One region of the Streptomyces sp. NPDC053426 genome, then DNA from elsewhere that is predicted to be linked to it. Evidence: riboswitches for the same ligand, from Rfam matches in the RefSeq annotation. Region 1 holds a riboswitch; the other holds the start of a gene.
What was found. Region 1 has a riboswitch for glycine ahead of gcvP (aminomethyl-transferring glycine dehydrogenase). Riboswitches for the same ligand answer to the same signal wherever they lie in the genome.

Region 1 (3,395 bases):
GGGTCTTCGGCGTCCACTCGGCGATGCCCATGGCGCAGGCCCGGCGACGCGCGCCGAACGCCGCGTACCTGGTGCCGAGGTTCGCTCTCTACCGGTCGATCAGCGAGCAGGTGATGGGGTTGCTGCGGGCCCTGTCACCGCTGGTGGAGCCGCTGAGCCTGGACGAGGCGTTCGTGGACCTGGAGGCCGGCGGCGCGGCCTGGGACGAGCGGTCGGCGCGGCTGGCCGGGGCGAAGCTGCGCGCGGACATACGGGCGGTCACGGGGCTCACCGGGTCGGTGGGGCTCGCGGCCTCCAAGATGCTGGCGAAGATCGCCTCGGAGCAGGCGAAGCCGGACGGACTGGTGCTGATCGAGCCGGGCACGGAGCGGGCCCTGCTGGGGCCGCTGCCGGTCCGCACCCTGCCGGGCGTCGGGCCGGCGACCGGTGACCATCTGCGGCGGGCGGGGATCCACACGGTCGACGAGCTCGCCGAGGCCGGGGAGGACGAGCTCGTACGGCTGCTGGGCAAGGCCCACGGCCACGCGCTGTTCGCGATGGCGCTGGCCCGGGACGAGCGGCCCGTGGTGGCTGAGCGGGAGACCAAGTCGGTGTCGGTCGAGGACACGTACGACGTGGACATCCACGACCGGGTGCGGGTGGGGACGGAGGTGCGGCGGCTCGCGGACCGGTGCGTGCGCAGGCTGCGGGAGGCGGGCCTGTCGGGGCGGACCATCGTGCTGAAGGTGCGCCGGTACGACTTCTCGACCCTCACCCGGTCCGAGACGCTGCGGGGCCCCACGGACGATCCGGCGGTGGTGCGGGAGGCGGCCGCGCGGCTGCTGGACTCGGTCGACACGACGGGCGGGGTGCGGCTGCTGGGCGTCGGGGTCAGCGGGCTGGCCGACTACACGCAGGAGGACCTGTTCGCGCAGGCCGCGGGCGTCCCCGCCGACGACCTCCCGCACGAGGAGGCCGAGGCCGCGCCCGCGCCGGAGCAGGAGACGCCCGCCGAGCGGCGCTGGCCGGCGGGGCACGACGTACGGCACGCCGTGTACGGGCACGGATGGGTGCAGGGCAGCGGGCTGGGCCGGGTCACGGCGCGCTTCGAGACACCCGACTCGGAGCCGGGCCGGGTGAAGACCTTCCGCGTCGACGATCCGGCTCTGCAACCGGCGGATCCGCTGCCGCTGGTGTCCCGGAGACCAGGGGAGGACGAGGGCGCGGGGGCCGGTGGAGGGACGCGGGCGGAGAGCCGGTGAGCGGGGCGGATCAGGCCGGCTTGTCGTTCCCGGCGAGTTTGCCGAAGTCGCGGTCCGGGAGGGGCGGGGGAGCGGCGAGGTCCAGGCCGTAGTGGTGGTAGAGCTGGAGTTCCTGTTCGGGGGAGAGATGGCGGCCCACGCCGAAGTCGGGGGCGTCCTTGATGAGGGCGCGTTCGAAGGGGACGTGGAGGGCGCCGTCGACGAGGTCGCTGGGTTCCAGGGGGACGAAGGCGTCCCTGCTGAACAGGCCGGTGCGTATCGCCGCCCACTCCGGTACGCCGGTGGCGTCGTCGAGGTAGATCTCGTCGATGGTGCCGATCCGGTTTCCGTTGCGGTCGAACGCCTTGCGGCCGATCAGGTGGCGCGGATCGATGTCGGTCTGCACAGGCCCTCCACTGGTCGCAAACTCATCCGTAAGCACTACAGAACGGCACAATCGGCTGGACGGCCACTCGAAAGTTCTGGTGGGGTGCTCGCTGGTACGCTGGCAGACGGCTGCTGACCCCGTGCGGGAGAGCCCTCCGGACACCATCGGGGGCGCCGAAGGAGCAAATCCTCCCCGGAATCTCTCAGGCACACGTACCGCACGGACGAGGTCACTCTGGAAAGCAGAGCGGGTGTCGACGGCTTCCGCTCTCACCGACGGTGAAAGTCGGGCGCCTTCGGGCCGTCCGGTGAAGCTCTCAGGTTGAGATGACAGAGGGGGAGGCCGTCCGGGCACCCGCGCCGTGGTGCCCCTCGAAGGTCGTCGGACCAGGAGGCCTCCTCAATGACCGCCCCTCGCACTCCGCTCTCCGAGCTCGAACAGGGAATCCCCTTCGAGCAGCGCCACATCGGCCCCGACCACGAGGCCCGGGCCAAGATGCTCGCGCAGGTCGGCTACGGCTCGCTGGACGAGCTGACGGCCGCCGCCGTGCCGGACGTCATCAAGAACGCCGACGCGCTGGACCTGCCGGGTGCCCGGAGCGAGGCCGAGGTGCTGGCCGAGCTGCGTTCCCTGGCCGACCGCAACGAGGTGCTCGGCTCCATGATCGGACTCGGGTACTACGGCACCTTCACCCCGCCCGTCATCCTGCGCAACGTGATGGAGAACCCCGCCTGGTACACGGCGTACACGCCGTACCAGCCGGAGATCTCCCAGGGGCGGCTCGAGGCGCTGCTGAACTTCCAGACCGTGGTCGCCGAACTCACCGGCCTGCCGACCTCGGGCGCCTCGCTGCTCGACGAGGGCACCGCCGCCGCCGAGGCGATGGCGCTGTCGCGGCGCATGGGCAAGAACAAGAAGGGCCTGTTCCTGGTCGACGCGGACGCGCTGCCGCAGACCATCGCGGTGATCGAGACCCGTGCCGAGCCGACCGGCGTCGAGGTCGTCGTCGCCGACCTGAGCGAGGGCATCCCCGCCGAGGTCGCCGGGCGCGAGATCAACGGCGTACTGATCCAGTACCCGGGCGCCTCCGGTGCCGTGCGCGACATCAAGCCGGTGATCGACCAGGCGCACGAGCTGGGCGCGCTCGTCACCGTCGCCGCCGATCTGCTCGCCCTCGCGCTGCTGAAGTCGCCCGGTGAGCTGGGCGCGGACATCGCGGTCGGCACCACGCAGCGCTTCGGTGTGCCGATGGGCTTCGGCGGGCCGCACGCCGGCTACATGGCCGTGCAGGAGAAGATGGCGCGCAGCCTGCCCGGGCGGCTCGTCGGCGTCTCCGTCGACGCGGACGGGCACAAGGCCTACCGCCTCGCCCTGCAGACCCGTGAGCAGCACATCCGCCGCGAGAAGGCCACCAGCAACATCTGCACCGCCCAGGTGCTGCTCGCCGTCATGGCCGGCATGTACGCCGTCTACCACGGCCCGGAGGGACTGCGGCTGATCGCCCGGCGCACCCACCGGTACGCCACCGTCCTCGCCGAGGGCCTGCGGGCCGGCGGGGCCGAGATCGTGCACGGCTCCTACTTCGACACGCTGACCGTGCGCGTCGCCGGGCGGGCCGCAGAGGTCGTCGCCGCCGCCCGCGACAACGGCGTCAACCTGCGTCTCGTCGACGCCGACCACGTCTCGATCGCCTGCGACGAGACCACCACCCGGGAGCGGCTGAGCGCCGTGTGGAGCGCCTTCGGCGTCGAGGGCGACATCGAGACCCTGGACGCGGCCGCGCGGGA
Region 2 (3,395 bases), on a different contig from region 1:
CCTCGGTGACCTCACCGCCGACGGGGGAGTACAGGTCGCTGACCGACTTGGTGGACTCCAGCTCGCCGCAGGTCTCGCCCGCGGTCACGCCGTCACCGACCTCGGGGAGCTGGACGAAGACCACGTCGCCGAGCGCGTTGGCCGCGTGCTCCGTGATGCCGACCGTCGACACGCCGTCCTCGGCGGCCGACAGCCACTCGTGCTCCTTGCTGTAACGCAGCTGCGTGGGGTTGCTCATGTCCTGGATTCTCCTGTACGCGGGGGACTGCTGATGAGGGAGGGGACTGCTGTGCGGCGCCGGTGAGCAGGCACGACGTGCTCACCTCACGCGCGGAAAGCCGTCTGAGGACGGTGTCACTTCCGCCGCTTGTAGAACGGCAGCGCCACGACCTCGTACGGCTCGTGGCTGCCGCGGATGTCCACGCCGACGCCCTCGGTGCCGGGCGCGGCGTGGGCGGCGTCGACGTACGCCATCGCGATCGGCTTGCCCAGCGTCGGGGAGGGCGCGCCGGAGGTGACCTCGCCGATCACCTCGCCGCCGGCCACGACCGCGTACCCGGAGCGCGGGACCCGGCGGCCCTCGGCGACCAGGCCGACCAGGACGCGCGGAGGCTCGGACGCGGCGCGCTCGGCGGCCTCGGCGAGCGCCGCACGGCCCACGAAGTCGCCCTCCTTCTCGAACTTCACCACCCGGCCCAGACCGGCGTCGAAGGGCGTGAGGGAGGTGCTCAGCTCATTGCCGTACAGCGGCATGCCGGCCTCCAGACGGAGCGTGTCCCGGCAGGACAGCCCGCAGGGGACCAGGCCGGCGCCCTCGCCGGCCTTGGTGAGCGCCTGCCACAGCTCGGCCGCGTGCTCGGGCTTCACGAACAGCTCGAAGCCGTCCTCGCCGGTGTAGCCGGTACGGGCGATCAGCGCGGGCACACCGGCGACCGTGCCGGGCAGACCGGCGTAGTACTTCAGGCCGTCCAGGTCGGCGTCGGTGAGCGAGGCGAGGATGCCGGGGGACTCGGGGCCCTGCACGGCCAGCAGCGCGTAGGCGTCGCGGTCGTCGCGGACCTCGGCGTCGAAGCCGGCCGAGCGCTCGACGAGCGCGTCGAGGACCGTCCGGGCGTTGGAGGCGTTGGCGACCACCATGTACTCGGCGTCGTCCAGCCGGTAGACGATCAGGTCGTCCAGGATGCCGCCGTCCTCGCGGCAGATCATGGTGTAGCGGGCACGGCCCGGCTTCACGCTGCCGATGTTGCCGACCAGCGCGAAGTCCAGCAGTTCGGCGGCCCCCGGGCCGGTGACGGTGATCTCGCCCATGTGCGAGAGGTCGAAGAGGCCGGCCTTGGTGCGGACGGCGTTGTGCTCGTCGCGCTCGGAGCCGTAGCGCAGGGGCATGTCCCAGCCGGCGAAGTCGGTCATCGTCGCGCCGAGCGAACGGTGCAGGGCGTCGAGCGCGGTCCGGCGGGGTTCGGTACTGCTCATCGGTCGGTCTCCCAGAGGCGATGGGGGTCCCTCCCGCGCGAATTCATTCGGGCGTGGGGGAAGGCGAGGACGTTTCCTCCCCATCTGTCATCGGAACCTGAGAGGTTCGCCATGACCGCCCACGCAGGGGCGCCCTGGCTTGCACCTTGGGTGGAGCCACCGGAGCACTGCTGATGCCCTTCGGCGGCCCGCTTTTCAGATGTGCCTCGCCCGCGCGGTAACGGGGCCTGAGAGATTCAAGGGAGGGACTTGCTCCTTCGGCGCCCCGGCGGCAAACGGTGCCGGGGACTCTCCCGCGCGGATTCAAACGGCCGGTATGCAGTTGGCGCGCACATCATTGCACGCATCGCGGGGGCGCGGCAGGGGGACCCTTCCCAGGGGGTGCACAGGGTGTGCGGGCATCGTCACAGGGGGCTGTGACAAGCCTGTTTCAGGAAACGGACGGAAACGACAGACACCCGGCATTACCTTCTCTTTACACTCGGCGGGGATCGGTACTCGTACCCGGCCCCAGGGGAGGACGATCACGGTGAACAGGACCACGGCGTGCGCCACCACCACGGGCGTCACGCTGCCCCAGCAGCCGGCCGCTCAGGCCCGTCGGGCCCGCGGCGCGCTGCCGGCGCCCGTAGTCCGCGATCTGCGCGCACGGGCCGGCCGCAGCCCGCGCGCCCTGCTCTTCGGACCCCGGGACCTCGTCGTGGTCACCGGGCTGCCCGGCAGCGGCAAGTCCACCCTGATGCGGCGCACGGTGCGCGGCACCCGCGTCGACTCCCAGGACACCCGGGACCGCTGGGACGGCCGCATGCCGCGCCTCCTGCCGTACGCGGTCTACCGCCCGCTGGTCCGCCTCGCCCACTACGCCGGGCTGCGCCGCGTGCTGCGGACCGGGGGGCCGGTCGTCGTGCACGACTGCGGTACGCAGGCCTGGGTGCGCCGCTGGCTGGCCCGCGAGGCCCGCCGCCGGGGCGCGAGCCTGCATCTGCTGCTGCTCGACGTCACCCCGCAGCAGGCCCTGGCCGGCCAGCGCGAACGCGGGCGCGGTGTCTCCCGCTACGCGTTCCTGCGCCACCGCGCGGCGAGCGAGCGGCTGCTGCGCGCGGTGGAGCGGGGCGCGCTGCCGGCGGGCGCGGGTTCGGCGGTCCTGATCGACCGGGACGCGGCGGACGCGCTGCGCCGGGTCGGCTTCACGGGCTGACCGGCGCCGCGGGCCGACGGGTAGCCTTTCCAGCCACAGCAGCGGTTCCAGGCAGCAGGCGGTAGGCAGATGGACTTCCCGGCGGACTTCCCGGCACAGACGCACCCCCACCCGCACGGCGGGTGGCCCGGCAACGAGCTGGAGGAGGTGCTCTCCGCCTCCCTCGGCGTCCCCTCGGCGGGCGGCAGGATCGTCGAGGTGCTGGGCCGCAGCTTCGTCTGGGTCCCGCTGCCGAACGGCGGCGGCCCGGACAGCGGCCCGCTGGACCTGCCCACCATGGAGATCGACGGTCAGGTCCACGTCCCCGTCTTCAGCTCCGAGGAGCAGTTCCGCCAGGTCGTCGGCTCCCACATGTCGTACACGATCGCGCCCGCCGTGGAGTTCGCCCGCGGGCTGCCGCCGCAGGCCGGGATCGCGGTGAACCCCGGCGGCGTGGTCGGCATCCCGCTGCCGCCGCCGGCCGTCGCCGAGCTGTGCCGGGCCGGACGCACCCCGCTGGACGGCCCGGCGACCGGCGGCCGGGTCCGGCTGTTCGAACCCGACTGGCAGGACGACCCGCTGGACTTCCTCGCCGCCGCCTCGGCGGAGTTCGACGCCCTCGGCGTGGTGACCACCGCCCGCCGCTGCCTCGCCGCGATCGAGACGGCCGACCCGGTCCTCTTCATCGGCGTGGAACTCTCCCAATGGGAGGGCGACGCCCGCACCCTCCCCCTGAACGCCCTGG

Region 2: it holds a riboswitch for glycine, as region 1 does, so the genes downstream of both, gcvT (glycine cleavage system aminomethyltransferase GcvT) here and gcvP (aminomethyl-transferring glycine dehydrogenase) in region 1, are expected to answer to the same signal.

Annotation. Positions count from the first base shown of each region.
Region 1 is NZ_JBVJKE010000023.1:97,598-100,992, reverse strand. Features, by position in the region: gene ACZ62B_RS34180 (DNA polymerase IV) at 1-1,241, shown strand, start outside; gene ACZ62B_RS34175 (PRC-barrel domain-containing protein) at 1,252-1,626, opposite strand; glycine riboswitch at 1,741-1,836, shown strand; gene gcvP (aminomethyl-transferring glycine dehydrogenase) at 2,011-3,395, shown strand, end outside.
Region 2 is NZ_JBVJKE010000010.1:84,726-88,120, forward strand. Features, by position in the region: gene gcvH (glycine cleavage system protein GcvH) at 1-238, opposite strand, end outside; gene gcvT (glycine cleavage system aminomethyltransferase GcvT) at 355-1,473, opposite strand; glycine riboswitch at 1,548-1,678, opposite strand; glycine riboswitch at 1,679-1,779, opposite strand; gene ACZ62B_RS21095 (AAA family ATPase) at 2,003-2,671, shown strand; gene ACZ62B_RS21100 (enhanced serine sensitivity protein SseB) at 2,741-3,395, shown strand, end outside.